DNA from 2 places in the Clostridium sp. Marseille-QA1073 genome. Region 2 is predicted to be linked to the other one. Evidence: riboswitches for the same ligand, from Rfam matches in the RefSeq annotation. Region 2 holds a riboswitch; the other holds the start of a gene.
The links. Region 2 has a riboswitch for glycine ahead of ACY1IQ_RS12615 (sulfide/dihydroorotate dehydrogenase-like FAD/NAD-binding protein). Riboswitches for the same ligand answer to the same signal wherever they lie in the genome.
Positions count from the first base shown of each region.

Region 1: it holds a riboswitch for glycine, as region 2 does, so the genes downstream of both, ACY1IQ_RS09690 (GrdX family protein) here and ACY1IQ_RS12615 (sulfide/dihydroorotate dehydrogenase-like FAD/NAD-binding protein) in region 2, are expected to answer to the same signal.

Region 1 is NZ_JBSVQM010000008.1:157,165-173,885, forward strand. It holds gene ACY1IQ_RS09645 (DUF58 domain-containing protein) at 1-845, shown strand, start outside; gene ACY1IQ_RS09650 (hypothetical protein) at 870-1,169, shown strand; gene ACY1IQ_RS09655 (transglutaminase-like domain-containing protein) at 1,438-3,198, shown strand; gene ACY1IQ_RS09660 (Cof-type HAD-IIB family hydrolase) at 3,399-4,232, shown strand; gene ACY1IQ_RS09665 (TetR/AcrR family transcriptional regulator) at 4,449-5,069, shown strand; gene ACY1IQ_RS09670 (efflux RND transporter permease subunit) at 5,095-7,191, shown strand; gene ACY1IQ_RS09675 (hypothetical protein) at 7,172-9,085, shown strand; gene ACY1IQ_RS09680 (tRNA (cytidine(34)-2'-O)-methyltransferase) at 9,482-9,949, shown strand; gene ACY1IQ_RS09685 (DegV family protein) at 9,963-10,817, shown strand; glycine riboswitch at 11,170-11,303, shown strand; gene ACY1IQ_RS09690 (GrdX family protein) at 11,429-11,803, shown strand; gene trxB (thioredoxin-disulfide reductase) at 11,816-12,745, shown strand; gene ACY1IQ_RS09700 (thioredoxin family protein) at 12,933-13,262, shown strand; gene ACY1IQ_RS09705 (glycine/sarcosine/betaine reductase component B subunit) at 13,371-14,657, shown strand; gene grdA (glycine/sarcosine/betaine reductase complex selenoprotein A) at 14,730-15,197, shown strand; gene grdB (glycine reductase complex selenoprotein B) at 15,314-16,618, shown strand.
Region 2 is NZ_JBSVQM010000013.1:13,005-29,725, forward strand. It holds gene groL (chaperonin GroEL) at 1-823, opposite strand, end outside; gene groES (co-chaperone GroES) at 873-1,157, opposite strand; gene ACY1IQ_RS12585 (TVP38/TMEM64 family protein) at 1,545-2,255, opposite strand; gene ACY1IQ_RS12590 (DNA-3-methyladenine glycosylase family protein) at 2,470-3,351, opposite strand; gene ACY1IQ_RS12595 (C-GCAxxG-C-C family (seleno)protein) at 3,660-4,064, opposite strand; gene ACY1IQ_RS12600 (PhzF family phenazine biosynthesis protein) at 4,509-5,351, opposite strand; gene ACY1IQ_RS12605 (hypothetical protein) at 5,984-6,358, shown strand; gene gltA (NADPH-dependent glutamate synthase) at 6,555-7,943, opposite strand; gene ACY1IQ_RS12615 (sulfide/dihydroorotate dehydrogenase-like FAD/NAD-binding protein) at 7,949-8,815, opposite strand; glycine riboswitch at 9,008-9,116, opposite strand; gene ACY1IQ_RS12620 (iron-containing alcohol dehydrogenase) at 9,618-10,784, opposite strand; gene ACY1IQ_RS12625 (hemoblobin-interacting domain-containing protein) at 11,390-14,926, opposite strand; gene ACY1IQ_RS12630 (cell wall-binding repeat-containing protein) at 15,042-16,496, opposite strand.

The DNA of each region.
Region 1 (16,721 bases), on a different contig from region 2:
TTCAACTAAATAGTGATAAATGGATTAAAAAAACCATTACTTTTAATAAAAGAGGAATATATGATTTTGGAGTAACAACAATTAGGATAACGGATTTATTTAATATAATAACTTTTAATAAGAATATAAATCATAAGCTAGGAGTAAAGGTATATCCTAAAATTTATAATATAAAGTTTTTTCAACTTGGCGGTAGCGAAAAACTAGAAAACTTATTGAGTAATGATAGTAAAGTAGAAGATTTAACATTAATTAAAGATATAAGACAATATAGAATAGGAGATAGTCTTAAAAGAGTTCATTGGAAGATTAGTGCTAAACAAGGAGAATTATATGTAAAAAATTATGATTATATTTCAGGTACTCAATGTAATTTGTTTTTAAATATGAAGAAAATAGATTTTACCAATAAAGAGGAAGAATCGAAAGAGGAACTTATGATTGATTTCACTGCCTCTTTATTAAAAAAAATTGCAAACTTAGGGGTAAAATCAAAAATATATATAAATAATTTTGAGAATAAAAGATTTGAAGTGGAAAGCTCTATGGATTTTAGTGGGATTATGGAGTATTTTTTATTTCACGATAGTGATGGAGAAGGAGACTTTGTAGACTTTATAAATAGTAACTTAAATTCCTTAGGAGGAAAAAGTTTTTTAGGTATAATTACCTGCAATTTAACTTCTACATTGAAAGATGAACTTTTACATTTAAAAAGCGTAGGTTATAATGTTAATTTATTTTATTACAATAATTCTTTAGGAGTAATAGAAGATATTAAATTTCTTACAGGTACAGGAATTAACTGCTATAATTTTAAAGAAATTATAAAAAATAGCTTATAGCTAATTAAGAGATCAGGTGAGCTTATGAGTAGGATAAAGGAAGAATTAATAGCAATACTATTAGTATTTATTAATCTAGTAGTGACTATAAAAATATTAATAGAAAGTTTTAAAATAGTTGGATTTAATTATAAATTTATATTAATGTTATTTTTAATAGGTATAATTTTATATGAATTCTATTCCAAAGTATTAAATAAAGTTAAGTATAGAATAGTGTTTACCTTTATTTTGTTAGCATTTGGAGTAATTTATGGATATAAAAATAAAGAGTTAGTAATTAAATTTTTCAAAATGTTATTATTAAAAATGCGTTACAAATAAATAAACAGCTTTTAGAAAATAGTACAACTTATTTTTCTCAATATGTAGAGATATTTTTAATAATTCTACCTATTTTAATCGCATTATTAGTTTATATAACTTATAAAAAAATAAAAGTATAATATTATTAAATTTTATATTTGTAGTAAGTTTTTGGTATTTACGTTATAGCCAAATAATAATAAACAATCTTTATTATTATTTATTTGTAACTATAATAACTTTTATTGTAGCCAATTATTTAAAATTAGCAAAAAAATATAAAAATATGGAATTAAAAATTAGTTTAGATATAAAAAAGATAATTCCATACGCATTAATCATAACTTTTTTAATCATAAAGGTTATATCAGCATTGCCGCAACATTATAGTGGTATGGATTTAAGTAATTATGGAGAATTTTTAAATAATACCTTTGCAAAAACAAGTGACGATAGAGAAATTGCATTAAATGGCAAATTTACTATAAATTCTTCTGGTTATAGTAATAGCGAAAAAAAGTTAGGTGGGCCTATTACTTTAAATAAACAGGAGGTATTTAGAGTAAAATCTCCAAAACCATATTATCTAAAGGGGAGCGTAAAAGACTATTATACAGGAAGTTCTTGGAGTGCTATGGAGAGGAGACTTATTAAAAGAGATAAAGATTATGATTTTGAGAAATCATATTCACTAAAACGAAGCATAGGTGTAGGTGCATCTCTAGGAAATATTACAATTACTCCTACAAAAAAAATTAGTACTACAAGCTTTTTTACTCCTAATATGGGTGTTGGTATAAAAGGTGATTATGATGAAATTTATTGTGATGAAATTCCTACATTTTTATCAAAAACAAATGTAAATAAACCGTATAATGTTATTTATTATATATATAAGGAATCTTATGGTGATGTAACAGAAAATATAGAAAATATGATAAATGGTAAAGGATATATTGGAGATGCACACGAATTTAATTACTATAATCTTCCTACAAGAAATTTTACAATGGATGATAAATATTATACTAATGACAGATATTCTAATTTAGATTATATAATAGAAGAAATTATGGAAAAAGATTATTTAAAATATATGCAAATTCCAAGGAGTGTGCCTTCACAAGTTTATGATTTAACCCATGAGATAATTGGGCAAGATAATACGGTTATTGAAAAAGCAAGAAGTATTAGAAATTATCTAAGTGAAAATTATCCTTATACTTTAAAAGTTTCTAATGTACCTATGAATTCAGACTTTGTTAATCATTTTTTATTTGAAGAGAAGAAAGGATATTGTACTTATTTTGCTAGTGCAACCGCTATTATGTGTAGAATTGCCGGAATACCAGCGCGATATGTAGAAGGGTTTAAAACTCCTAATAATATTGATGAAAATGGTGAATATATTGTAACTAATGGTGAAGCACATGCTTGGTGTGAAGTATTAATAGATCCTAGTAGAGATATATGGGCAGTGGTAGATCCTTCTCCTACACCTACTGAAGTCGAAAATCAAAATACAGTAGAAGAAGATAATAAAGAGGAGCAATCCATAGGAAATGATAATAAAGAAAATGAATATAAAGGACCTAGCAAGAATAGAAGTAATATGAATGAAGAAGAGGAAAATTGGCAATCAGAATTAAGTCCTAAAAACAATAATATATTTAAATATTCATCTTTAATAGTTACAATATTATTGTATATATTAATTAGAGTAGGTAGCTTTTATAAAAGAAAGAATAAAATAATATATAATAAAAGTATAATACCACTTTATCAATATTACTTAAGAAGATTAGAATCTATAAGAATTATCAAGAATAAAGAAATAGGGGATTTAGAATTTGTAAACAGTATAAAAGACTCTAATTTAAAGGATAAGTTAAATAATCTAGTGAATCTTTCTTATGAAGAATTTTACGGTAACAAAACTGAAAATGCCTCAATAGAAAGATTAGAATACTTTAATTTTATAGAAGAGTATATTAAGAATAAAGATAATAGGATAAACTATATAATGAAGAAGTATTTTGGATTATAACAAGTAATAATATTGAGAATTTATTAAATATTTATAGGACCAAGTTTACCACTACAAATTTGCTAATATGGTAAACTTGGCCTTATTAAATAGAGTTATAATAATAGAAATACAAAGTTATGACAAAACGTCTAATTTAAAGATAAAATATAAATAGCATCTTATTACCCTAAGGTTATTTATAGCAAAGGAGAATAGAAATGAAATATAAGTTAATATGTACAGACATGGATGGAACTCTTTTAAATAGCGTAAAGGAAATAAGCAAAGAAAATCTCGATGCCATAAAAAAAGCTCATGATAAAGGTGTGAAAATTGCCATATGTACGGGAAGAATATTCACTTCTGCTAAATATTATGGAGACCTTATAGGTGTTAAAGCTCCTATAATAGCTTCTAATGGCGCATATATAAGAGAGAAAGATAAAGAGGAAGTTATATATAAATGTATATTGGAAAAAAAAGATTGCTTTGAACTATTAGAAATATTTAAAAAGCATGATTTAGTTCCTCACTTTTATACTGCAGATAGTATATATGCAGCAGAAACAAGTTATGCATTGAGATTTTATTCTAAATCAAATAAAACATTACCAAATGGTTTTCAAATAAAAATTAAAGAAGTAGAGGATTGGAATGAAATTTTTAGTGTAAATGAACTTGATATTTTAAAAGCTGTTGCTTTTGATGATGATATAGAAAAAATAAAAAGGGCAAAGCAAGAGATTAAATCTTTAGGAAAATATGAGGTAGTGAGTTCACTAGTTAATAATTTTGAAGTTATGAATAAAAATGTTTCTAAGGGTAGGGCAGTAGAAATGTTAGCTAGTTATTACAACTTATCTAAAGATGAGATAATAACAATTGGCGATAATGAAAATGATTTATCAATGATAGAATATGCAGGACTAGGAGTAGCTATGAAAAATGGTGAAGAAATAGTAAAGAATAAAGCTAAATACATAACTTCAACTAATGATGAAGATGGGGTTAAAGAAGTTATAGAGAAATTCATATTAAATGAAAATATTTAAATAATTCTAATAAAAATGTCATTGTTATTTTACAATGGCATTTTTATTTTTACAAATTAAAAGCTTTAATTTTGTTATACTAATTATAGTACAAATCGGTGTTTTAAATAAAAAATGACCAGAGGTCAAAAAACTATTGATTTTCTTCTAAAATAGTAATAAAATATATCTAGAGCAAAAAATGACCTAGAGTCATTTTTACTTCGAAGGAGTGAAGTGAGGTTGGAAACAAAGGGCAAAGAGCCGATGAAAAAGTCAGAAGCTAATAAACTTGAGAAAAAGAAAAATCTAATGGATGTAGCTTATGAACTTTTTACAACAAAGGGTATAAATGATACTTATATTAGTGAGATAACTAAGAAAGCTGGAGTAGCAAAAGGAACTTTTTATCTTTATTTTAATGATAAATATCATTTAAAACATTTAATTATATTAAATAAAAGTAGTTTAGTGCTAAAAGAAGCAATAGAAGCTTCAAATAAAAAATGTTTTGATGATTTATCTGATGAAGTAATATTTTTTATAGATTATATAATCAATTATTTAAAGGGAGATAAAAAACTTCTAAAGCTAATATATAAAAATCTAACCTGGGGGCTTTATAAAAAAGCTTTACTTAATGAAAATGAGTACCAAGAAATGAATGATATATATTTTCACTTTGTAAAAAAGCTAAAGCAAAAACAAAATATAACAATGGATGCAGAAAAATTGTTATTCTTAATTATTGAATTAACTGGTGGAGTTTGCTATAGTTCAATAATTTTAGAAGAACCTGCACCTATTGAATCAATGAAACCAATACTATTTGAATCAATAAAAAAATTACTTAATTAAAATATTTAGAGGGTGGGGAGTTAAAATGAAGAAAATCAGTAGAGCAATTGCTAAAAATAGGATATTAATTTTAATACTATCAGTGCTACTTATATTTCCATCTTTATATGGTTTTATAAGTACAAGAGTCAATTATGATTTGCTTACTTATTTACCAGAAGAATTGGATACAATGAAAGCACAGAAAATATTAAATGAAAAATTTGATAGTGGATCAATGTCCATGTTAATTATTGAAAATATGGAAGCTAAAGATATAGTTGATTTAAAAGAAAAAGTTAGCAAAGTTGAAGGTGTTCAAAAGGTATTATGGGTTAATGATATTTTAGATACATCAGTACCAAAGGAAATTTTACCTGAAAGCTTTAGTAAAGTATTTTATAGTGATGATTCAACTATGCTAATTATAAAATTTGAGGATGGTTCTTCATCAGAATCTACTCAAAATGGTATTGGTGAAATAAGAAAAATTGCTAATAATAAATGTTTTTTAAGTGGTATGGCAGGAATAGTAAAAGATACAAAAGAGTTAGCAGATAAGGAAACACCGTTTTTTGTACTAATTGCAACCGTATTATCTGCAACAGTTTTAGCTTTGACAATGAATTCTTATATTATTCCAATCATATTTTTAACAAGTATAGGTTTTGCAGTATTATATAACTTTGGAACAAATATATTCTTTGGAGAAATATCTTATGTAACTAAAGCTTTAGCAGCAGTTTTACAACTAGGGGTTACCATGGACTACTCAATATTCTTATTACACAGGTATGATGAAGAAAGAGGATATACAGAAGATAGAGTGGAAGCAATGTCGGAAGCTATATCTAATACTATGGGAGCAGTAGCAGGAAGCTCATTAACTACAATTGCTGGATTCCTAGCATTATGTGTTATGAAATTAGGATTAGGTAGAGATATAGGTTTTGTTATGGCTAAAGGGGTATTTATTGGACTAATATGTACAGTTACATTACTTCCAGCATTAATACTAACTTTTGATAATGCTATCCATAAATTTAATCACAAAACAATATTACCTGAATTTGAAAAAACTGCATCATTAGTTACAGAAAAATATAAATTATTTTTAGTAATATTTATAATTGCATTTATACCTGCTATATATGGGAAGGTGAATACTAAGGTTTATTATAATCTTGATGAGTCACTACCAAAGGATTTACCTTCAATTGTGGCTACTAATAAACTAAAAAATGATTATAATATGACTACAACAAATATGATAATTGTTAAAGATACAGTTTCTAATAATGATATTAACAAGATGGTAAAAGAAATTGAGAATATAGACGGTATAGAAGCTGTTTTAGCTCCTGAAAAATTTATTGGACCAACTTTACCAGAGAACTTTTTACCAGATACAATAAAAGATAATTTTCAAAAGGAAGGTTATAAACAAATAATTGTTAACTCTTCTTATAAAGCAGCTACAGAAGAAGCAAATAAGCAAATAGAAGAGATGAATAAAATAGTTAAATCTTATGATAGTGAAGGTGTAGTAGGGGGAGAAGCTCCACTTACAAAAGATTTAATTGAAATATCAGATACTGATTTTAAGAGGGTTAGTACAGCATCAAATTTAGCTATATTCGTTATAATAATGGGAGTATTTATGTCATTATCACTTCCAATATTATTAGTTCTATCTATAGAACTTGCTATATTAATTAACTTAGGTATTTCTTATTATTTAGGGACAACCATACCTTTCGTTGCATCTATAGTAATAGGCACTATACAATTAGGGGCAACAGTTGATTATGCAATACTTCTAACTTCAAGATTTAGAGAAGAGATGAGAAATGGACTGGACAAATATTCTGCTATGACTATTGCAGTTCAGAGCTCAGCTAAATCAATTGTAACAAGTGCTTTAAGTTTCTTTGCTGCAACTGCAGGTGTTGGAATCATTTCGAAGCTTGAAATGATTAGCTCCTTATGTACATTAATGGCTAGAGGGGCAATTATAAGTATGTTAATAATATTATTTATACTTCCATCAATACTTTTAGTTTGTGAAAAAGTCATTGAAAAGACTAGTAAAAATTTTAAAGGTGAAAGTGGGGCAAAAGAAGATGAAAAAATGTATGTCTAAAAGAGTATTAGCTTTAGTAATGGTAGGAACATTATTAAGTGGAAATATGGTTTATGGAACAGAATTAGTTAAAAAGGATGAAACAGTGTATGTTACTTTAGATTTCCAAGGAAATGTAAAAGAGAGAATAGTAAGTGATTGGTTAAGTTCTGATAATAAAAATTCTGAGATAAAAGATAAAAGTGAGTTAGCAAACATTAAAAATTTAAAAGGTAGTGAAGAACCAGAGATATCAAACAAAAATGTTACATGGAAAATGGAAGGAAAAGATATATTTTATCAAGGTACAACTAATAAAAAACTTCCACTAGAAATTAAAATTTCTTATGAACTAGATGGTAAGTCAATTAAACCAGAAGAGTTAATAGGAAAGTCTGGTGAACTAAAAATAAAAGTTGATTATAAAAACAATGAAAAACATAAAGTAACTGTAAAAGGAAAAAATAAAGTAATATATACACCGCTTACAGTAGCTACATTAACAACATTACCTGTAGAAAATTTTACTAATGTAAAAGTGAATGGTGGTAAAGTGATAAATGACGGTAATAACCAAATAATAACTTTTATTAATATGCCAGGGTTAAAAGAAAGCTTATCTTTAAAGGATGGAGTTTTAAATATACCAGAAAACTTAGAAATTACAGCTAAGGTTGAAGATTTTTCTATGTCACCTATGATGATTACTGCTACACCAGAGTTGTTAATAGAAGATATAGAAGGCATAAAATCAGTAGATGAATTAATTGAAAGCATAGACAAACTTCAAGATGCTAGCAGTAAACTTGTTGAAGGCACAGAAACTTTCTCAAAGAAACAAGTTGAATTTAGTAATGGCTTTAAAACTTATTATGAAGGTGTAAGTAGATTTGCATCTGGTGCGGGAGAAGCAATTGATGGAATAGGTAAAGCAGCTGACAATCTAGGCAAGCTATCTGAGGGGACTTCTAAGCTGTCATTAGGATTGGAGGAATTTGGTTCTAAAGTAAATGAATTTACTAATGGTATTGAGAAAATAACTTCAAGCACTGATGCACTTATAGATGGTCAAAACCAAGTAAAAGGTGGAATAGAACAAAGTTTGCAAGGTGCAACTACATTGAAAGAAAAGAAAAATTTAGAACTTCAAGGATTAGATGAATTAAATGGTAGTATCGAACAATTGGAAAAAGTGGCAAAAGCTTTATCTCAAGTTCCAGGAAATGAGGCAATGGTTGGCCAATTAAATATGATAATCCAAGGACAAAAACAAGGCATAGCTTCTCTTAAAAATGGTGGAAATGAATTTTTAGGAGGACTTGAAAAACTAGAAGGAGGATTATCACAAACTAAGGCAGGATCAGAAAAAGTTCTTGCAGGAATGTCTCAATTAAAAGAAGGTGGCACAGCACTTAAAAATGGAGGAAGCCAGATTTCACAAGGAGCTAAAGCTTTAGCTGCTGGTGCTGATGAAGTATCAAGTGGTGCAACAGCATTAAAAGAAGGAACTTCTAAATTAAGTGATGCTAAAACTTCTTTAAATGATGGACAAAAGCAATTAATTGATGGTGGAAAAACACTTCAAGATGGATCAGAAAAATTAGCTTTAGGTGCTGATGAATTATTTAATAATATGAGTAAATTCCATAATGAAGGAATTGAAAAAATGAAAAATGAAGTTAATAATAAGATGGGCGATTTAAGTGAAATAATTGAAGTAAAGGATGAAATAGTTAAGCTTTCAAAAGATTATGGAACATTTACTGGACTAGGAGAAAATATGGAGGGTAAGGTTAAATTTGTAATGAAAACTCCTGAGCTTAAAAAATCAGAATCAAAGGAAAAAGTAGAAGAAAAAGTAGAAGAGAAAAAAGGTTTTAAAAATTGGATAAAAGAAATCTTCAATAAAGAATAAAAACTCGCCTCATAAGAAATACTTATACAGTATTCTTATCATATATAATATTAATATTATAAATTTAAAAGAAGAAATCCTAATGCAAATTAGGATTTCTTCTTTTCATAGCTTATAATTTTAAATGTGTGTAATATATATGTAATGTATAAATGAAATTTAGGTACTATAAATAAAAGAAATTTTAAAGTATAATATTTTGTATATCTATATGAAGATAAATTTAATTTAATAGAATTAGTAATTGGGAACAGTGCTCTTTCCCATCATTGAGGATTATTTTATAATTAATAAAAAAATTATGATTTCAAGTGATTGTATTAAAGTATACTAACTTTACGAATTTAGCTAATTAGAGTATGATAGTGATTAATGACATAATATGGAGGTATAGCTATGAATTTAAATATAGTATTATTTCAACCAGAAATTCCTCAGAATACAGGAAATATAGGAAGAACTTGTGTGCTTACAAATTGTAAGCTTCATCTTATAAAGCCATTAGGATTTAGTCTTGAAGAAAAGGAAATTAAAAGAGCTGGACTAGACTATTGGCCATTATTAGATATAGAAATTCACGAATCCTATGAAGCTTTAAGAGAAAAATATAAAGAAGGAACTTTTTATTTTTGTACTACAAAAGGAGAAAAGTTCTATAGTGATGTAAGTTTTAAAGAGGGTGACTTTTTAGTATTTGGTCGTGAATCTAAGGGGTTACCAGACTATATAAGAAATGATAATATAGATACTTTAATAAGAGTTCCTATGATAAACACTACTACTAGGTCATTAAATTTATCTAATACTGTAGCAATTATAGCTTATGAGGGTTTAAGACAACTTGGATTCCCTAAAATGAAATAGGAGGAGTTAATTTATGGAAGATAAGAAAATTAAAATCATAACGGATAGTACCTGTGACTTACCAGATCATATAATTAATAAATATAATATAGAGATGATACCCTTAGTATTCACAATAGATGGTGAAACTTATCTTGATAGAGTGGATATTAAACTACCGGAATTTCTAGAGAAAATGAATAATTCTAGCGAACTACCTAAGACTGGACAGATAAATCCTCATAGATTTTATGAGATATATGATAAATATTTAAAGGAAGGATATAAAATAATATCAATACATATATCATCTAAAATGAGTGGAACCTATCAGTCAGCTCTAGTGGCAAAAGAGATGTTAAATAGTGAAGATATAGCAGTAATCGATTCTCAATGTGTATGTGGGGCCCTTGGAGCTTTAGTAGTAAAGTCATGCTTGCTAAAAGAGAAGGGTTTAGATTTTACATCAATTAATGAAGAAATATTAAAATCAATACCAAAGATAAGAAGTATAACATGTTTTGAATCTTTAGATAATTTGGTTAAAGGTGGAAGATTATCTAAAGCAGCTGGTGTTATTGGAAGTTTTTTGGGAATTAAACTTTTGCTATCTATTGAAGATGGAGAAATGACAGTTAAAGATAAGGTAAGAGGAAGTAAAAAAGCACTGAGAAATATGTTGGAGTATATAGAAACCTATGGAGTTGATAAGACTACTCCTGTGATATTAATGCAAGCAGCACCAGAAGAAGAGAATATGGGAATATACAATAGCATAAAGTCACATATGGAAAATAAACACATAGAATATATTGAATGTGAAGTGGGATGCGTAGTTGGTACTCACTCAGGAAGAGACGCTTGTGCAGCGTTTTTTATAGAGGAATAAAGATTAGCTATTATAGTTTAATATTTTAATAATTTAAATTTTAAATAAGAATATAAATAACTTATAAAACTAGAATTTACAAATAATAGAAGTACTAATAAAATTGATTGTTAAACTTGATTTATATAATCATTAATTAAAAGTTAAAAAGTTAATATTTTAAAATATAGTATTAGTAATTGATAAACAATTAACAGACTTCTTGAAAAATATAGATCATTTGAACTTTTTAAATTGATTATAGAGAATTTAAATAAGGGAAAATGATAAAAGATATAGAAATTTATTGACGAATGTTGTATACTTGGGTTGTAAGTTAAAACAAATTAAAAACAATTTAATAGAAATGTGGATGAAATTTTCGGGAGATAATCTATTAAAGATAATTATTAATAATTATTTTTATAACAATGGGTAGCCGAAGAAGCAAAAATTTATTTTGCCAATAAATTTGAAACTCTCAGGCAAAAGGACCGAAAATGGACATAACTCTGGAAAGCGGTAAGCACCGAAGGAGTAAAACTCTCAGGTTTAAGGGACAGAGGCATAGGCAAAGTTAATTATTACTTTTGCATATGCCTTTTTTATATGTGAAAAAGGAGGGAAGCTAGGTGATTGAACCGTTATTTATAATAACCAATAATTCATTGTCAAAGAGAACCTTCGAAACAAAGTATAAAATAATCTATATAGATGGTTCAGCAATGGAAGTACTAAAAAATGTTAGAGATAACATACATTTAGGCCATAAGCTTCTAACTCATCCACTAATGAGTAGTGTTAAACCTAACGAAACACCATATAGAACCGTATGTTTATCATTAAATAGGGAGTCCTTAGATATTCAGTCATTAGAAATAATTGAAAGTACTATAATGACTACAGAAAAGTTTTTAAGAGATTTCAATACTCCAAATTGGAGTGATAAAATATTACAAGATTTTCAATTGATAGATTGCGATTTAATAGATCATGCAATCAATTAAGGAGGGTTACCCATGGAACATATTATTTATGATACTATCATTTTAGGTGGAGGTCCTGCAGGATTATCAGCTGGATTGTACGCTGCAAGATCAAGAATGAAAACATTATTAATAGAAAGAGCAAAGTTCGGTGGACAGACAGCTACTACTGATGAATTAGAGAACTATCCAGGATCTATTGAAGATTGTACAGGAACAAGCCTTAGCCAAAGAATGAGAAAACAAGCAGAAGAATTTGGAACTGAATTTGCTAAAGATGAAGTTGTAGAAGTTCAGCTTGAAGGAGATATTAAAGTAGTTAAAACAAGAAAAGCTACTTATGAAGGAAAAACAATAATAATAGCTACTGGTGCATATCCAAGATTAGGTGGATTTAAAAATGAAATTGAATTAAGAGGAAGAGGAGTTTCCTACTGTGCGACTTGTGATGCTGACTTCTTTACAGACTTAGATATCGCGGTTATAGGTGGAGGAGATTCAGCTATAACAGAAGCAATATACTTAGCTAAATTTGGAGAGACTGTAACAATAATTCATAGAAGAGATCAATTAAGAGCTGCAAAATCTCTACAAGAAAAAGCTTTCAAAAATCCAAAAATTAAATTTATTTGGGATAGCGTTGTTGAAGAAGCTAAAGGTGAAGAAATCCTTGAAAGCTTAGTAATTAAAAATGTAAAAACTGGAGAACTTAGCGAATTAGCAGTAAATGGTTGCTTTGTCTTTGTAGGATACTTACCAATATCTGAGCTATTTAAAGGAAAAATAAATATGAATGATAGAGGAGATATCATCACTGATGAAGAGATGAGAACTAATATTCCAGGAGTATTTGCAGCTGGAGATGTTAGAGAAAAATCTTTAAGACAAGTTATTACAGCAGCAGCGGATGGAGCTATAGCAGCCACAAACTGTGAACATTATATAGAGGAAAAATTTAACTAATAGTTAAATACTAATAAAATTATTTTTTTAAACAGAATTGTTTGAAAAGTTAATTAAGTTCAAAAATTTTTATAATATATTTATATTGTGAAAATTTAAGAACCATTGACTAAAAAAATATGAAATAGGAAAATATACTCATAAAGGTAATAAGCTTACTTTTATTGAAGAAAGAGAGGGAATTTTAATGTTAGAATTAAACAAAGATAATTTCGAGGCAGAAGTGCTTAAAAGTGATAAGCCGGTATTTGTAGATTTTTGGGGAGATAAATGTGAAATCTGTTTAGAGTTAATGCCAGGAGTTCATGGATTAGAGCCAAAATATGGTGATAAAATTAAATTTGCTAGCTTAAACATAGGCGGAGCTAGAAGGGTTGCTATAGGACAAAAAGTTTTAGGATTACCAACAATGAAGATATATAATGGTGGAGAATGTGTTGATACAATTACTCCAGATAAAATATCTACATTAGATGATATAGAAAATTTCATAAAAGCTTACTATGAAAAATTATAATTTATTTTTTAATTAAGATGTTATTAAGGTAAGCAGTAAACTGCTGCTTACCTTTAAATAAAAAAACAAAATTAGGTTAAACTCATATATTCATAGGAGGTGAATGTTTTGCGTCTAGAGATTGGAAACATCATTATAAAAGATCTTCAATTCGGAGCAGAAACAAAAGTTGATAATGGAGTTCTTTATGTAAATAAAGAGGAATTACTTAAAGAAGTATCTGGAGATGAAAGAATAAGTAGTATCGATTTCGATATTGCAAAACCAGGTGAAGAGGTTAGAATAATTCCTGTTAAAGACGTAATTGAACCAAGGGTTAAAGTAGAGGGGAATGGAGGAATTTTCCCAGGCTTTGTAAATAAAGTTGATACAGTAGGTTCAGGAAGAACTCATGTATTAAAGGGAGCTGCGGTTGTTACTACTGGTAAAATTGTAGGATTCCAAGAAGGTATCGTTGATATGTATGGAGAAGGAGCTAAATATACACCTTTCTCTAAAACAAATAACTTAGTTGTCATATGTGAACCAAAAGAAGGTATAGGACAACACGAACATGAGGAAGCTGTAAGAATGATAGGCTTTAAAACAGCTGTGTACTTAGGCAAAGCTGGTAAGAATGTTGAACCAGATGAAGTTAAAACATTCGAAACATTGCCACTATTAGAACAAGTTAAACAATACCCAGATTTACCAAAGGTTGTATATGTTTACATGCTTCAAACTCAAGGATTATTACATGACACTTATGTTTATGGTGTAGATGCTAAAAAAATAATTCCAACATTTATATACCCAACAGAAGTGTTTGATGGAGCTATAGTAAGTGGAAACTGTGTGTCTGCTTGTGACAAAAACCCATCATATGTTCATATGAATCATCCAATAATAGAAGATTTATATGAAAGACATGGAAAAGATTTTAACTTTATTGGATGCGTAATCACAAATGAGAACGTATACTTAGCTGATAAAGAAAGATCTTCAAATATGGTTGCTAAATTAGTAGAATTCTTAGGAGCAGATGCTGCTATAATTTCAGAGGAAGGCTTTGGTAACCCAGATGCTGACTTAGTTATGAACTGTAATAAAATCACAGCTAAAGGTATTAAAACAGTACTTTTAACAGATGAATATGCAGGACAAGATGGTAGTTCACAATCACTAGCTGACTCAACTCCAAAAGGAGATGCAGTAGTTACCGGAGGAAATGCTAATGAGGTTGTTATACTGCCAAAAATGAAAAAAATAATAGGACATATTGAGGCTGCTGATATAATAGCTGGAGGACACGTTGGAAGCTTAAGAGAAGACGGTTCAATAGAAGCAGAAATACAAGTTATAACAGGAGCTACAAGTGAGGTAGGATTTAATTACCTAACAGCAAAAGGATATTAATATAACCGAATTATTTAGAATATTATAAGTTTCACGAATGTTAAGTTTTTAATATGAAAGGAAGATAAAATTATGTTACAAGGAAAAAAGGCTATTTGTATAGGAGATAGAGACGGAATACCAGGACCAGCTATAGAAGCTTGTTTAAAATCAGCGGGAGCAGAAGTAGTGTTTGCATCAACAGAATGCTTTGTCTGAACGGCTGCAGGTGCAATGGATCTGGAGATCCAACAAAGAGTTAAAGATCTAACTGAAAAATATGGTGCAGAAAATATGGTAGTAGTAATTGGAGGAGCTGAAGCAGAAGCATCTGGATTATCAGCTGAAACAGTTACAGCAGGAGACCCAACTTATGCAGGACCATTAGCAGGAGTAGAACTAGGATTAGCAGTTTATCATGTAGTAGAGCCAGAAATTAAAGACGAATGTGATGAAGCTATCTATGATGAACAATGTGGAATGATGGAAATGGTTTTGGAAGTTGATGAAATAATAGGTGAAGTTAAATCTGTAAGAGATCAATATAGCAAATACGTTTAATTTTATGATAGATTTATGATTAAAAATTAAGGAATTAGTAGTAAAACTGAAATTGATAATTGACCTTAAAAGCTTTTGCTTTTAAGGGTCAATTCCCAATGAAAGGGGGAAAATGCATGATTAAGATAGTTCATTATATAAACCAGTTTTACGCTGGAATAGGCGGAGAAGAAAAAGCAGATATTAAACCAGAGGTACGTGACGGCTTTGTAGGACCGGGAATGGGATTAAATGGATTGCTTAAAAAAGAAGGTGCAGAGATAGTTGCAACTGTAGTCTGCGGAGACTCTTATTTCGCTGAAAATACTAAAGAAGCAAAAGAAGAAATATTAGAAATGGTTAAGAAGTATGAACCAGATTTATTTATAGCTGGACCTGCATTCAATGCTGGAAGATATGGAGTTGCTTGTGGAGATATAGCTACAACAGTTAAAGAAGAATTAAATATACCAGTTTTATCAGCTATGTATATTGAAAATCCAGGTGCTGATATGTACAAAAAGTTTGTGCATATTGTATCTACTAAAAATAGTGCAGTTGGAATGAGAGATGCTCTTCCTAAAATGGCTAAATTAGCTTTAAAATTAGCTAAAGGTGAAGAAGTTGGATCACCAGCTGAAGATAACTACATTGAAAGAGGCATCAGAAAGAACTACTTTGCTACAGAAAGAGGTTCTAAAAGAGCAGTTGATATGTTAGTTAAGAAGTTAAAGGGTGAAGAATTTGTAACCGAATTTAAAATGCCTGACTTTGATAGAGTTGATCCACTGCCACCTATAACTGATATTACTAAAGCCAAGATAGCTATAGTTACATCTGGAGGTATAGTACCAAAAGGAAACCCAGATCATATTGAGTCTTCAAGTGCTTCTAAAATTGGTAAATATGATATAGAGGGAATAATGGATTTAACAAGTGAAACTCATGAAACAGCTCATGGTGGTCATGACCCTGTATATGCTAATGAGGATCCAGATAGAGTAATCCCTGTAGATGTATTAAGAGATTTAGAAAAAGAAGGGAAAATAGGAGCTCTACACAGATACTTCTATTCAACAGTAGGAAATGGAACAGCTGTTGCTTCTTCTAAAAAATATGGTGAGTTCGCTGCTAAAGAATTAATTGCAGATGGTGTTGATGCAGTTATATTAACTTCTACGTGAGGAACTTGTACACGTTGCGGAGCAACGTTAGTTAAAGAAATAGAAAGAGCTGGATTACCAGTAGTACACATGTGTACAATAACTCCAGTATCTTTAACTGTTGGAGCTAATAGAATAGTACCAACAATAGCTATTCCTCACCCACTTGGAAATCCTGCATTAAGCAAAGTGGATGAGTATGCATTAAGAAGAAGATTAGTTGAAAAAGCTCTAGAAGCATTAAAAACTCCAGTTGATGGACAAAAAATATTTGAGTAATTTTCTATCTTGATAATCAAATAATAATTAGGGAACTTAATGTTCCCTAATTATTTCTAAGTGATATGGGGAATGTATAATGCATAATAATTTTATGAATTAT
Region 2 (16,721 bases):
TAACAGCAACACAAGTAAATGTTCCTCTTAATTTATTAACTACTAATGTAGCTAATGCTTCTCCTTCTATGTCTTCAGCAATTATTAATAATTTCTTTCCTTGCTGAACTATTTGCTCAAGTACTGGTAGAATTTCTTGTAAGTTACTGATTTTCTTATCAGTGATTAGGATATATGCATCATCTAAAATAGCTTCCATTTTATCTGGGTCTGTTACCATATATGAACTTAAATATCCTCTGTCAAATTGCATTCCTTCAACTACGTCAAACTCTGTTCCCATAGTTCTAGACTCTTCAACAGTGATAACTCCTTCATTTCCTACCTTTTCCATTGCATCTGCTATTAATTGTCCGATTTCTTCATCTGCTGCTGATACAGCTGCAACTCTTGATATATCGCTTTTTCCGTTTATTGGCTTAGAATATTTTTTTATTTCTTCAACAGCCTTATCTACTGCCATTCTTATTCCATTTCTTATTAACATTGGATTAGCACCAGCTGTTACGTTTTTTAAGCCCTCTCTTATTATAGCTTGAGCTAAAACTGTAGCTGTTGTAGTACCATCCCCTGCTACATCATTAGTTTTTGTAGCAACTTCTTTAACAAGTTGTGCTCCCATATTTTCAAAAGCATCTTCAAGTTCTATTTCTCTAGCAATTGTTACTCCGTCATTAGTTATAAGTGGAGAACCGAATTTTTTATCTAAAACAACATTTCTTCCTTTTGGTCCTAAAGTCACTTTAACTGTATCTGCTAAAGTATCCACTCCTCTTTGCATAGCTCTTCTTGCTTCTTCACCGAATAAAATTGTCTTAGCCATGATAAAAACCTCCTATTATAAGCTTATTTTTCGACTATGTTCTATAATACTACTCTATAACTGCTAATATATCTTCTTGCTTTAATATGATATATTCTTGTCCTTCGTGTTTAATTTCATTACCTGCGTATTTAGAGAATAATATTTTATCCCCTACTTTAACTTCCATTTTTATTTCTTTTCCGTCAACTACAAGTCCTGAGCCTACTGCAATAACCTCAGCCTCTTGTGGTTTCTCCTTTGATGCTGACGTAAGAACTATTCCGCTCTTAGTTTTCTCCTCAGCCTCTAATCTTTTTATAACTACTCTGTCACCAAGTGGTTTTATTGCCATAGTTTAGCCCTCCTTAAATATATGAAATAAAAATTATTTATTTTCACTTGTTAGCACTCCATATCATTGAGTGCTAATTCTATTATTATCATAATTAAACCTTAGATTAATATCAAATTTGCTTTACACTTCAAAAACAGCCTTTATTCCAATTTTCCTTAATATAACTTTATTTTCCTTATCTTTTCTCAATATTTCTATTAATTGTATTTTTTTATCAACTTTTATTTTAGGTATATGAAATAAAATAGCTAGTTAAAGACACAAAATTTATTTTATATTAAACAGTTCGACAAATTTTCGTTATACTCTAGCTATCATTAGATCCTAGTCACGCAGTATGATACAAATTAAATGAGCATACTAACTGGTATTTTTAAATATGCTTTAATATTTATTCCCTTTTTTTCTTTTTTCATGTAAATATTGAAGTACTTTATTTCCTTTTAGTACTCCTATTAAAAAGAATATAATAGATATTACTGCTAAGCTTCCTAAAGTTACATAATTTCTATCACCTATACTATCTCCAAATATAGCTGAAATAATTATCCATGGAAATCTGCCTATACTTGAATATAATATAAAATCCCAAAAATCTACATCGGATAATCCACAAAGATAGACTAGTATATCTTTAGGTATCCCTGGAATTAAGTATACAAGCAATATGACCATTTTATTACTACCTTTTGTTAATATCTTTCTAAAAAATTTTAGATTTTTCTTTTCTATGATTTTTCGAACCATATCTCTTGCTAAATATCTCGCAATTAGATACCCAATAGCGCTTCCTAGAAAAATGCCAATAACGGAAATTATTCCTCCTAAAAAGCTACCAAAAACATATCCTCCTGCAATTTGTATAACCTCTCCTGGAATAAAGAAAAATACTACTTGAAGTATTTGTATTAGTATAAAGATCAATATGCTATAACTTCCATAGGATAAGATAATTTCTTTTATCTTTTCTGGATTTTTAAATAAATGAGCATATTTAAAAAAATACTCATAACCAATAAAACCACCAATGATTATGAGAATTCCTAATATAATATATCCTTTATACTTATTTATTTTATCAATTATATAATTCATAAATATCCCTTCTACAATTGAGAATTGACGATTGACAATGGACAATTATTGATACTTCTCTTTTATAGGAGAAGTTTTCAATTGATTTCTTTTTTAAAGTGACGCAGTCACTTTTATTAAAAATATATTAGAAGAAATTAGTTTGATTAAAACTAATTTCAACCTCAATTGTCAATTGTCCATTTTCAACTCTCAATCGACTAACTTGTTCATACTACTCAATTTTTATATTATTCTCCCTAGCGTAGTAAAATAGATATTGTTGCGCAAAACCTGATAATTCTCCAAATTTATCACGAGCAAAGATCCTTATCTTAGGTAAAGATACATCTGGTGCTAAATAGAAAAATTGCATTGCTCTTTTTACCCATACATCCACAGGAAAAGCAGAGTATTTTTCCATTGAGAAAAGCATTATGCAATCTGAAACTTTAGGGCCTATACCATTAAATTGTTTTAGCGCTTCATGACATTCATCATCACTCAATGCTTTTATTTCTTCCAAATTATAAACATTATTATAAACTTTGTTTATAGCATCAGTTATGTATTTTGCTCTAAACCCAACTCCTAAACTTTCAACTTCCTCGGGTGAAGCATTTATAAGTTGCTCTGGTGTAGGGAAAGCATAATATGTTTTACCTTTATAATGAAGTTCATCTCCAAATTTCTTACTTATATTTTCTATTGCTCTTTTTATCATTGGAATTCTATTGTTTGCAGAAGTTATAAAAGATAGTACTATTTCAAAAGGCTCTTGCTGAAGTAATCTAATTCCATGTCCAAATTCTACGGATTTTTTAAGTAATGGGTCCTTGCTTAATTCTTCTTTAATAGCACCGTAATCCCTTTTTAAATCAAAATAATCACACCATATGTTATCAAAGTCTTCCTTAGTTGTATTATAAATTATTACCTCATCATTATTTTTTTCTAATTCTATAACTCTTCTATAAGCTACCATAATGTAATTGTCATTTTCTAATCTGTTCCATCTAAAGCATTGTCCACATTCAAAAATATGAGGTAATTCAAAGTTCTTAACTCCTTTTAGTACAATTCTATCTTCAAATTCTAAAATCTCTTTAAAATCCATCATAACACATCCTTTTGTTATAAAATTTGCTTCAGTAAATATAAGATATTATAATTCTTTCACTAAATAAACAAGTTATACGATTGAGAATTGAAAATGGACAACTTAAAATAATGCACAATTCACAGTTCACAATTCACAATTAATGTGAAAATTATTTTTAAACAAAATAATTTCTTTTAATAAATTTTTGATTAGCAATACAATTGCTAGTTATGTGGTGAACACTGTTCGCCGCTACGGAATCAATTTTAAATTTCTCAGTTACTACTGAGAAATATCCATAATTGTGAATTTTGTATTGTGAATTACCTAAGTTCTCTCATAACTATCTCATCTAAAACCTCAGCACCAATTTCTATCATTTTAAAGCATCTTACTTCATCATTCCTGTAACTTTCTTTTAATTTTGCACAATTATCAGTTCCTAACTTTGAGGTAAATTCTTCAAAATATTCCTTCGTTAAATTTTTTACTCTATCACTTTCATGAGCTCTTTCTTCAGTAAATAATATTCCAATTACAGATATAGCACCTGTTATAACACCACAAACACTTTCTACTGCCATTCCTCCACCAAAGGCTGCCATTGCCTTTAAGGTTTGCTTATTAAGATTCATATTATACTCTTCATTTGCTGCATAAATTATAGTTTCAGCACAATTTAAATCATACTCACTACCATAAAATTTTTTAACCTTATCCAACAACATAAAATCTTCCTCCCAAAACTCTATTTCTTTAAGGCATCTGAAAGAAAATAATAGACCAAAGATGTTAGCATATTTTTTATCAGACAAGGCGTCAGGTTCTGCTCATAGTGGTGCTATGATCAGGTTCTGACAACGCAGTATGATATAAAATAGGCTAACCATACTGATCTATTATTTTTTTGAAGATGCCTAATATAACTAAATAAATTATATCACTTGTCCACATTAAAAAGAAGAAAACCTTAGACAATTGAGGATTGACAATGGAAAATTGACAATTATGGTTGAAATTAGTTTTAGTCAAACTAATTTCTTTAACTAATTTTTTTACTAGCAATTGCATTGCTAGCTTTTTATAAGAAGTTAATGAGTAACTTCAAAAAGAAATCAATTCAAAGTTTCTCTTATAAAAGAGAAACATCAACAATTCTCCATTGTCAATCGTCAATTCTCAATTGCATAAATTTCTCCTTTAAGTATAATTACAGCCTTACCAATTAGCTCAACTCTATCATCATTTAAAATGTTAAGTAGTATTTCCCCACCTCTCTCTGAGGCTTGATATGCTTTTAATGTATTTTTATTAAAAATTTCCTTCCAATAATTAGCCAGTAAAGTATGAACCGACCCAGTGACAGAGTCTTCATTTATACCTGCCCATGGATTAAAATAACGAGAAATAAAATCATAGTTCTCATTACCTTTACAGGTAACCCCTACTCCTTTAATATCTGTTTTAAAGGCTATAGTTTTCATTTTCTCATAATTAGGTTTAAGTTCTAATACTTCTTTTATACTATTAAGTTCAATAACTACTTTCCTTGTATTCTCACCGATTATACAAGCTTTAAAATCTTTAATTCCCATTGCTTCTAATAACTGATTTTCAAGGACTACATTTGTTGGCTTATCTAGAGGAAAATTTAAGGATATACCTTTTAATGTTTTTTCACACACAAGATTACCACTTTTAGTTTGGAAATTTAGTTTTTCATTATAATTGTTATAGTGCTCAAATATAACCTGTGAAGTTGCAAGAGTAGCGTGTCCACATAACGGGACTTCTTGATTTGGTGTAAACCATCTTAATGAAAAAGTTTTTCCATCTTTGAAAGCCTTTCCATCTATAACCTTAACAAAAGCAGTTTCCGATAAATTCATTTCTTTAGCAATAGCTTGTAAATTTTCGTCTTCTATTTCATCTTCTAAAATACATACTGCTGCTGGGTTACCCTTAAATTTTTCTTCTGTAAAAGCATCCACTTGAAATATCTTTAATGTTTTCATACTTTTCCTCCTATATAAGACATCTAAATTTTTTTTAAAAATTTAGAATGAATAATGAAGAATTATGATTAAAACTCCACCGTCAAAGCCTTTGGAGTTTTAGTCATAAATTCCATTTTAGAAATTCACTAACGGTGAATTTCATCCTAAATTTTTCATTTTTAATTACTAATCCTTAATTTCTAAGGGGTCAATCTATTTTTATAAGAAATTTATTTTCTAAAGCATATATTAAGTTTTCACATTGTATCCCTATATTCCCATTTCTATTCTAATCATAGAAATTTAGTTTTAAAAATATTATAATATAGTGGCGTTAATTATGATATAAAGCAATAAAATTTAATTTTAATAATCATTAAAATTATAGATAATAATATAATTAGATTAATTCACAATTCACAGTTCACAATGCACAATTAAGGATGAAATTATTTTTAGACAAATAATTTCTTTAAAATTTATCTTTGATTAGCAATTACATTGCTACTTGTTTAAGAAAAAAGTTGCTTGTAACTTTTAAAAATTAGTTGTAATTTCTCAGTAATCGCTGAGAAATATCCATAATTATGAATTTTGCATTGTGAATTATGAATTAAATAAGGTGGTACGAAAGCAAAAGGAGAGAGAAAATGAAGGCACTGGAAAATAAAGAGCTATCAGATAAAGAATATATCTATACTCTTGAAAAACTATTAAACCATGTTAAAGAAGGTAAAAGTCTTGTTGGACTTTGTGAAGAGATTGGTAATATTGCACTAATAGATGAAATAAACAGCCATCCTATAAATAGAGATCAATTAAAAGCAAGAGATACTAAGTATCAGCCTTGTCCTTTAGATCTTAGATTACATAAACCATCGGAAAAACCTATAAAATCATATCATGGTTGTTTTTATCACTGTGGTTACAAGGAATTATTGAAACTTAGCAAAGAAGAACAAATAGAGTTTATCGAAAAAATAATAAAAGACTATAAAAAGTTAAGAATGGAAAATGAAGAATAAAGAAGCAATAAATACTTTTTATTTATATTAAACTATTTTTTAAGTAACAACGTTATTTATATCTGATTTTATCAATAAAATAGTTTTATATTCAATATAAATCTTTATGTAAACATTTAAATCATAACTTTCTAAAAAAATATACAAGCTTAACAATAAGCTTGTATATTTTTATTAAATATGCTATTTAAACACTCTAATTATTTTTTGATAAATCTTCATCTATAGCTTTAGCAGCTTTTTTACCAGCTTCCATCGCAAGTATAACTGTTGCAGCACCTGTTACAGCATCTCCACCAGCATAAACTTTAGCTTTAGAAGTTTTTCCTGTCTCTTCATCAGCTACTATACACTTCCACTTATTAATCTCTAATCCTTCTGTTGTAGATGGAATTAATGGGTTTGGTGATGTTCCTAATGACATTATAACTGTATCACAGTCAATTACAAACTCAGAACCTGGAACCTCAACAGGTCTTCTTCTTCCTGAAGCATCAGCTTCTCCTAGTTCCATTCTTATACATTTCATTCCTTTAACCCATCCATTTTCATCTCCAAGGATTTCAATTGGATTAACTAGAAGGTCAAGTATTATTCCTTCTTCTTTAGCATGATGTACTTCTTCAACTCTTGCTGGAAGTTCTGCTTCACTTCTCCTATAAACTATGTGAGTCTCTGCTCCTAATCTTAAAGCTGTTCTAGCAGCGTCCATAGCAACGTTTCCACCACCAACAACTGCAACTTTATTACCTGCTTTTATTGGAGTTGAATATCCTTCTTTGAAAGCTTTCATTAGGTTATTTCTTGTTAAAAATTCATTTGCAGAGAATACTCCATTCAAGTTTTCTCCTGGTATTCCCATAAATTTAGGAAGACCTGCACCTGAACCTATAAATACCGCTTCAAATTTTTCTTCACTTATTAATTGATCTATTGTAACTGTTCTTCCAACAATTACGTTAGTCTCTATTTTTACACCTAACTTAAGTAAATTATTTATTTCATGCTTAACAACTGTCTCTTTTGGTAATCTAAACTCAGGAATTCCGTAAACTAAAACCCCACCTGGTTCATGTAATGCTTCAAACACAGTTACATCGTATCCCATTTTAGCTAGGTCTCCAGCACAAGTTATTCCTGCCGGGCCTGAACCTATAACAGCCACTTTTTTATTCTTCTTTTCTATATCTTTACTTAAATCTACATTATGTTCTCTTGACCAGTCAGCAACAAACCTTTCAAGTTTACCAATTGCCACAGGTTCTCCCTTTATTCCAAGAACACATTTACTTTCACATTGTAATTCTTGAGGACAAACCCTTCCACAAACTGCTGGAAGTGCTGTATGTCTATCTAAAGCTTTAGCAGCTTCTGCAAATTCTCTATTTTTAACATGAGCTATAAATTCTGGTATATCTATAGCAACTGGACATTTGCCAACGCATGGTTTATTTTTACAATTTAGACATCTTGAAGCTTCTTGTACAGCTTCTTCTTCATTATATCCTAAACATACTTCTTCAAAGTTTTTAGCCCTTACTTTAGCATCTTGCTCTGCTATTGGAGTTCTTTTCATTCTATCTATAGCCATTATTTATTACCTCCTAAACCACAGCCTTCTTTTATGCTATCTTTTTTACACTCTTCAGTTTTATACATTGATATTCTTTTTAATGCTTCATCAAAGTTAACCTTATGTCCGTCAAATTCTGGGCCATCAACACAAGCAAATTTAGTTTCATCTCCAACTGTAACTCTACATGCTCCACACATTCCAGTTCCATCAACCATTATTGGATTTAAACTTACAATTGTTTTTATTCCAAGCTCTTCTGTTAGCTTACAAACAAATTTCATCATTATCATAGGTCCTATTGATACAACTAAATCATATTTTTTTCCTTCATTTTGTACTAGATCTTGTAATTTATTAGTTACCATTCCTTTGAAACCATAACTGCCATCATCTGTACATACAAAAACATCTCCAGCTACAGCTTTCATTTCTTCTTCTAAAATTACCATTTCCTTAGTTTTATATCCCATTATAACATCGGCTTTTATACCTTGCTCATTTAGCCATTTAACTTGTGGATAAACTGGAGCAGCTCCAACACCACCAGATATAAATAATATCTTCTTATTTTTAAGTTCTTCTAAATCTTCATGTAATAATTCAGATTCTTTACCTAATGGTCCAACAAAGTCAGCCACCATATCTCCAGCTTCTAATTTTGCCATTTCTTTAGTTGAACATCCAATAGTTTGGACAACTATTGTAACTGTTCCTTTTTCTGCATCAGTGTCGCAAACAGTTAAAGGAACTCTTTCTCCCTTTTCATCCATTCTAACGATTATAAATTGACCTGGTTTAGCTGATTTAGCTACCCTAGGTGCTTCAATATTCATTAAGAAAATTTGAGGTGCTAAATCCCTTTTTTCAGCTATTTTATACATATTCATGTTCCTCCAAATCTAATCATTTTAATAAGTATCTTGAAAATAAAAACTAGTTAATATGATAGTCTATTTTAGATACCTAAAGATAACCTGTCCATACTAAATACACATACTATAATTATAGTATACATTCTTTATGTTTTTTGCAACAAAAAAGGGACAATAGGTAAATAGGCACACAAATAAATGCTATTTACACCTGTCCTTTTATCTGAAAGTTTCCCCAAAACTACAAATTAAAACAATTTTGAGTTTCTTCTTCGATGCCCATAAAATGGATCTCTCCAGGGTGGTATCCGATTATTGTACTTCACCTGAAAGCTTCTGAATAGCCCATAGCTATACTATTCATTTCTTCTACGGTTATCCCTATTAAATAAAATGGAATATCTCCAATAACCCTCATTCACCAAAATATTAACTTTATATATATTTTATATTCTATATTTTATATAGACAATATTAATTGTATATATTATTCGAATTTTTTTACTATTTGTATTTTTTTGTAACAAACGTTTACATTATATACAATATGATGCTATTTGTGTGTTTATTCTTATTATATTTTAAAAACTATTTATTTCATAAGTAAGGATATAATAGTCACTTTATATTTATAATTTTGCAGATTAAAATATCAATAAATAACTAGTCAGTATGCTATCCTATTTTATATCATACATCATAGATAAATTATCAACCTATCTTATACAAAATGAATCTTGCACTTTTGACTAGTTATTTTGTTTCAGACACCTTAATACATTTCTATAACTTATAATTTCATATATTTAAATTAAAAATCTACTTTTTCTCCATTAAACGTACAAGTAAATATTTTTTTCATTTCGTCAACAGAAACAGTTCTTGGGTTAGAGCCAGTGCAAGCATCTTGTACTGCATTTTCTGAAATATAATCTACCCATTTATTAAAATCTTCTTCTTTTACACCATATTCTTTTAATGAAGAAGGTATGTCCATAACATCATTTAATTCTCTTATACATTCTGTTAATGCATTTATTAATTCTTCGTCATTTTCGCCACTTAAACCTAAACTTCTAGCAACATTAGCATATCTTTCACTACAAGCAGTTTTATTAAAATCTATAACATAAGGTAAAAATATTGCATTGGCACATCCATGTGGAATATCAAATACTGCACCAGTTTTATGTGCCATTGAGTGAGTTATACCTAGTAGTGCATTTGTAAATGCCATTCCTGCTAAACATTGCGCTATATGCATTTGTTCTCTAGCTTTTTTACATCCATCATAAGATTCAATTATATTTTTCTTTATCATCGTTATTGCTTCCATAGCTAATGGATCAGAAAAATGTGATTTATTAGATGCTACATAAGCCTCTATAGCATGAGTTAATGCATCCATTCCAGTATGAGCTACTAGGATCTTAGGCATAGTCATAGTAAGTTCAGTATCTAGTATAGCTATATCTGGAGTTATATTATAATCCGCTAATGGATATTTTATTTTCTTTTCATAGTCAGTGATAACAGAAAATGCTGTTACTTCTGTTGCTGTACCACTAGTTGAAGGTATTGCTACAAATCTAGCTTTATTTCTTAATGTTGGAATAGAGAATGGATCCTTAATATCCTCAAAAGTTAATTCAGGATGCTCGTAAAATACCCACATAGCCTTTGCAGCATCTATTGGTGATCCTCCTCCTATAGAAACAATCCACTCTGGTTCAAAGTTTCTCATTTCTTCTGCACCTTTCATAACTGTTTCAATAGATGGATCTGGCTCTACCCCTTCAATTATTTTAACTTCCATATTAGCTTCTTTTAATAGATTTTTAACTTTATCCAAGAAACCAAATTTTTGCATTGAGCTACCACCTGTAACTATTACAGCTCTTTTACCTTTTAAAGATTTCAGAACTTCTAATGAGTTTTCACCATAATAGATGTCTCTTGGTAATGTAAATCTGTTCATTATTAATCCCCTTTCACAGCTATCCAAAGATAACTGTTCCTCGATAGTATTCATAATTTTCTAAATATTGATAATAAATTAACAATTTGTACAAGTATATTGTACTCTTGTTTACATAGTTTTTCAAGAGATTTTTAGAAAATTATACCTTTTCGCTTCTCAATTGAGATTATAAGTAGTTAATAATTTTAATCTTTTTTAACAACTTAAAATAATGAATAATTTACAATATAAAATTTATAATTATAATTAGAATTAATGTTTTACTAGCAATCTATTATTACTAATATTTTATAGCAAATAATTGCATCACTTCTAAAAATAAATAGTTTTAAATTTCTCAGTTTTTAATGAGAAATATCCACAATTGTGAATTGTGAACTGTGCATTATGAATTCAATAGTTCTAATTATAATACTAAAAAACATGAATTATTTCATATTATATTAGTTCTAGAACTAATATATCTATATACATATATATCTTACTATAATAACTCTACATAAACAAATAAATTCTTTTTTGAAAAGATATAAGGCTATTGACAAAATAACTTGCCAATAGCCTAAATATTATTTTAAATTTCTTAGAAAATATATTTAATTTTATTTTACAGTTAAATTTAATTCCTTATCTTTATAGCCGTCCGCTTTTAAAATTATCTTATATTCTCCTGCTTTATCAAATACATTCTTAACATAAAGATTCCCGATATGCTGTTTTTCATAATCTTTGGTCATATCTATTTCTTTTTCATCTACTAAAACTTTTATAGGTTCATATTCGCTCATATATCCTACATATATAGTAGCGTTACCATTGACATTTATAATTGAATCCATTAATTCTATATTGCTTGGTACATCTTTTAAAATTTTTTCTATATCTTCATTGGTCGATTCTTCTACTTCTTCTTTATTTTTATCGTCATTTAGATTATCTTTATTTGCTTCATTTTTATTACCAATTACAGTTAAGTTAAGCTCTACATCTCTATATCCATCTGCTTTTAGTACTATTTTATATTCTCCTGCTTTACTAAATACATTATTTATAAATATGCCTCCAATATGTTGCTTTTCATAGTCCTTAGTCATATCTATTTCTTTTCCATTTACTAAAATCTTCGTAGGTTCATATTCACTCATATGTCCTATCCATATATCAGCTTTATCATTAGAATTTATAACTTCCGACATTAATTTAATATTACCTGGATTTTTTAATCCATCTTCTACTTCTGTTTTTCCTCCTTTAACCTCTAAAGAAAATTCTTTATCTACAAATTCTGAAGATTTTATAACTATAGAATATTGCCCTGCTTTACTAAACAATTCTCCTTTTAAACGTAAATCTCCAAATAAAGTTTTTTCAGAGTATTTTTCCATGTCTATTTTTTCACCATTGATATAAACTTCTTCCACACTATAGCCTTCCCTGTAAGCATAATTTATCGTAACATTTTGTCCAGCTTTTATAATTGAAGGCATTAATTTAATATTCTCAGGTATAATTTTACTTATTTTTTGTGTTAATGTTGCATTATTATATCCTTTAGATATAATAACTATCTTGTGACTTCCTTCTGTCAATATTCCTGAAGGTATGATTATTTTTCCGCTTTCTAAATGAACATCATTTTTAGAAAACTTATTTCCATCTATTAAAATATATTCAATACCTTCTCTCCAAGTCTTGTTATCTTCAAAATTTATTTCAATTTCTTTTGAAGCTGTATTGTCTGTTATATCCTCTTTAAGTGTTGGAGGATTTAAAAGCTTATGATCATTTATAACATTTACTTCGAATTCAATTTTTTTATAGTTAATTGATTTTATAGATATTTTGTTTTTACCTAAGTTCGTAACTATATGATTGTCAATTACTAGCTCATTATTTTCAAACCTATAGTTGTTTTTATTTATTATATTATCATTTATTTTAACTTCATATATACCGTTAATCCAATTTTTATCTGTAGATATTATTTCTAAATTTTCTCCTAAAATTAGATTTTCATTAAACTTAACATTTTCCACCTGATTTTTATCTGAAAGATTTCCATCTAAATCTTTAAATCTTAAAGCTACTTCATAGTCTTTATACCCTGTAGATATTATTTTTATTAGGTGTTCTCCTGGATAGTTTACCGCTCCTGCTTTAAAATAAACTCCTCCAATATTTGATGTATAATGTAAATCTTTTTGTAATGCTTCTCCATCTACGTAAAGCTCTTTAACATTATCTCCCCAATTATATTCTGGAGTAGTTCTGCTTACTTGTATCATGAACTCTTCTCCTATTGTTGGCGGTGCTGGTAATAAAACAGTTGGAGGATTTTTAATTAATTCAATAGTTACATCCTTTGGTTCATATCCTGTTGCAAAAACTCTTACTTTGTATAATCCATTATTACTAAATGTTCTAGAATTGTGCTTTAAAATAATTTTCCCATTTTGAACTATATATTCTAATGATGTATTTAAAGATGGTATGTTTTGTGAATATACTTTTTCTATTTTATAAATAGATTTTTGGAATTTAGTATTTTTATCAAAGTTTATAATTATATCTTGTCCCAACTCAACTCTTTTAGAAGTCAATTCTGGCACTTTTAAGCTTTCGTTGTTTTTATATATATTTTGTACTACTAAATGCTCTGTTCTATCTTTTAAGGTAACTTTTATATCAACCTTTCCATTTTGTCCTTTAAATAATTCAGATGGCAAAATAATTTTTCCATTTTCAATGCTTATCTCTTTAGTTGTATATTTATATTTTCCAACTTCTATTTCATTAATATTTTTTTCCCATTGTTCACTATAATTTTCAATGAATATTTCTATTGTATTTCCTTCAAAGTTATTTATTACATCTTCATGTAAAATAACTTTATCACTAGTTTTTCTTATAACATTAATACTTAATTTGCTATCAACGTATTCTGGATCTGCTTTTAAGATAATATTGTATATGCCACTTTGAGAAAACACATCTTTCGATATAACTATATTATTATCTTCATTTACCTTCCATTTATCTTTCAATAAACTATTTCCATTTACAATTATAGTCTTTAGTGATTCTATATAGTTTTTATCTCCACCTCTAACTATAATATCATTTCCTAAAACATTATTATTATCAACTGTTAAATTTACTTTTCCCTTGTATATAGGTTGTTCTATTAATACTGTTCTATAATTTTTTGACTTTATGGATATAGTATTTTTTCCATATTTAAAAATTTCAGTATTGATTTTTATCTCACTATCTTTAATTTCTATATAGTTGGTTAATGATTTTCTATTATAGTTTTCTACTAACTCTATTAGTTCTATAGATTCTCTCCACTCCTTATTGTCTTTAAATTTTAAAGTAATAGTATTATCTTTTATATTATTTTCGAAATCTACTGCAACTTTTGGTGAAGTTTTCTTATAAACCTCTTCTGGTTTCATTTGTTCTCCATAAAGTCCATCTTCAAGTACATATTTTAAATAGTATGGACGATTAAGATTCTCTTTATAATTTCCGCTCTTTATATATTCTTCAAAGCTTAAATATTTATCATTATAATAAGCTTCTCCCGCTTTAGCCATATAATCTTCATAATCAACAAGGAAATCTATTCCTCCTCTTTTCCCTATATGAGTTCTTGTTGTTGTATTAAATATATCCAATACCTTATTTACTTCTGGAATATCATATCCTAGCTGTTTTAATATTAAGGCATTAGATAACATATCAAAATCAAAAACTATATTTGCACCAACAACTCCACCACTAGCACTACCCACAGCATCTACTTTATCACTACTTCCACCACTTGAAGCATGGGCTACTGCATCCACTTTTGCCTTTTGAGAATGTGCTTTTATATTTTTTAAAGAATGAGTCTTTGGACTTGCTGAAGTGCTATTATCTACAACTTTTTCATGATTTCCTATAGAAAAAGTTGTAGTTTCTGGTGAATATCTTATGTTTCCATATTTATCATAATTGGTTTTATGAAATTCAAATAAATCCATCTTTTTATAACCATATATCTCACTTGGAGCTGCTAACGCTATACTTGAATGTATACTACTTGCAAATGCAGCAAAAACTATAGCATACAATATCTTTGAATTTTTATTCATTTATCTATCCTCCAATACTTATTTATGATATAATGAAATCGCATATTTTTTCATAGATGTCCATTTTGACATCTTAACTTGAGGCTTGATATATTTATTTTTATATCAGCCTTTTTTATATTTTAAGTTCTAAAGTAACATTATCTTCTAAGTCACCTTTTACAACTTTTATTTTTTTCTTATTACTATCTTTAAGTTCTACTTTTAATATAGTACCGCTGGTATTTACCTTTTCAGGCTTTACTAAATCTCCATCAATATAAACCTTGCAATTATCTATATTACCTTCATTTAGGCTCAAAACTGCATAATATACAAAATGTACTTCCATTATTGAAGATTTATTTCTATCTATAAGATTTTTATTGTTATTCTCTTCTTTACTGTCATTAGGCTTTGTTGATTCTCCATTACCTTCTGTAGGTTTTGTCGTTCCCCCATTGTCTTCTCTTGGCTTTGCTGGGCCCTCATTACCTTCTATAGGCTTCATTGAACCTCCATTGCCTTTCGTCGGCTTTGTTGAACTTTCACTATCTTTTGTTGGCTTTATTGAAGCTCCATTATTCTCTGTTGGTTTTGTTGATGTTTCCTCTTTACCATTTAAAATATTGACTATGTTTCTAATAACATTTTCCTTTAAACTTCCACCAATTTCATATATAGTTCTAATGTTTTTTTGTGTTCTTAAATAGTTTTTTTGTGCCTCATCTAAGTCATTACCTGTTAATATTATTGGAGCACCTTCTTTTCCAGCTAAAGAACCTAAAGCTAATGCATCAATTAATTCATTTTCTTTTGTTGAACCATCTTTAGCAATATAAAGTTCTTTAACATCTTCTTTATCATAGAACTTCTCCATAATTTTCACATTCGTTTCACTTCTATTTTTTCCACTCAATCTTTCAGCATTTAATTCTTTCACTAAAGCTTCTGATACAACTGCTTCTCCCCCTATGACAAAAGCTTCTTTTCCCTTAGCCATACCTTCAACTTCACCTAGGCTACTACCATCTGTAAGTAATATTGCCATATCATTAGCAGCAGCTGGTGCTGCAACTGATAGCGCATCTGCCAATCCTGTAATACCATTTACTACTGCAACTTTTTCAGAATTCAATTGTTTAGCTATTTTTGCTGAAGTTTCATATCTATTTTTTCCAGATATTCTTTCAACTTTGGTTCCTAAAGCTTCTATTTCTTTAACAACCTTTTTTGATATTACCCCTTCTCCGCCAACAATAAATATGTTTTTAGCACCTAATTCTTTTATTCTTTTCTTAGTAGATTCTGACAATTTATCTAAGTCTGTTAAAAGTATTGGAGCATCTTTATGCTTTGCAAAAGGTGCAGCGGATAGTCCATCAGCAATTGCCATAGAATTAATTAGAATTACATTATCAGCCTTGTCCCATTTTGAGCTGACCTTTATTGCTGTTTCATATCTATCCTTACCAGATAATATTTTTTTCTCTATTGTCTCTTTACTCTCAACAGCAAAAAATTTGCTACTCATTGTGGTAAGTGTAGCACCAACTAATAGTGTGAAAATAATTTTTGAGCTTCTTTTCATATTTTAATCCCCTCTTCTCTTAGAAATTATGAAAGCTTTTATAAAGGATTCCAGCTTGATCTTTACTATCGTTTGTAATTTTTTCACCTCCATATTGCTTATTTTATGATTTTTCCATAAATCTATAACCCTAAATTTCTACTTAATAATTACAATAAAATTCAATTATCAATGTAAAAACTATAATAGATACAGAAAATTAGTAGAATTTATAAAATTTTCAAT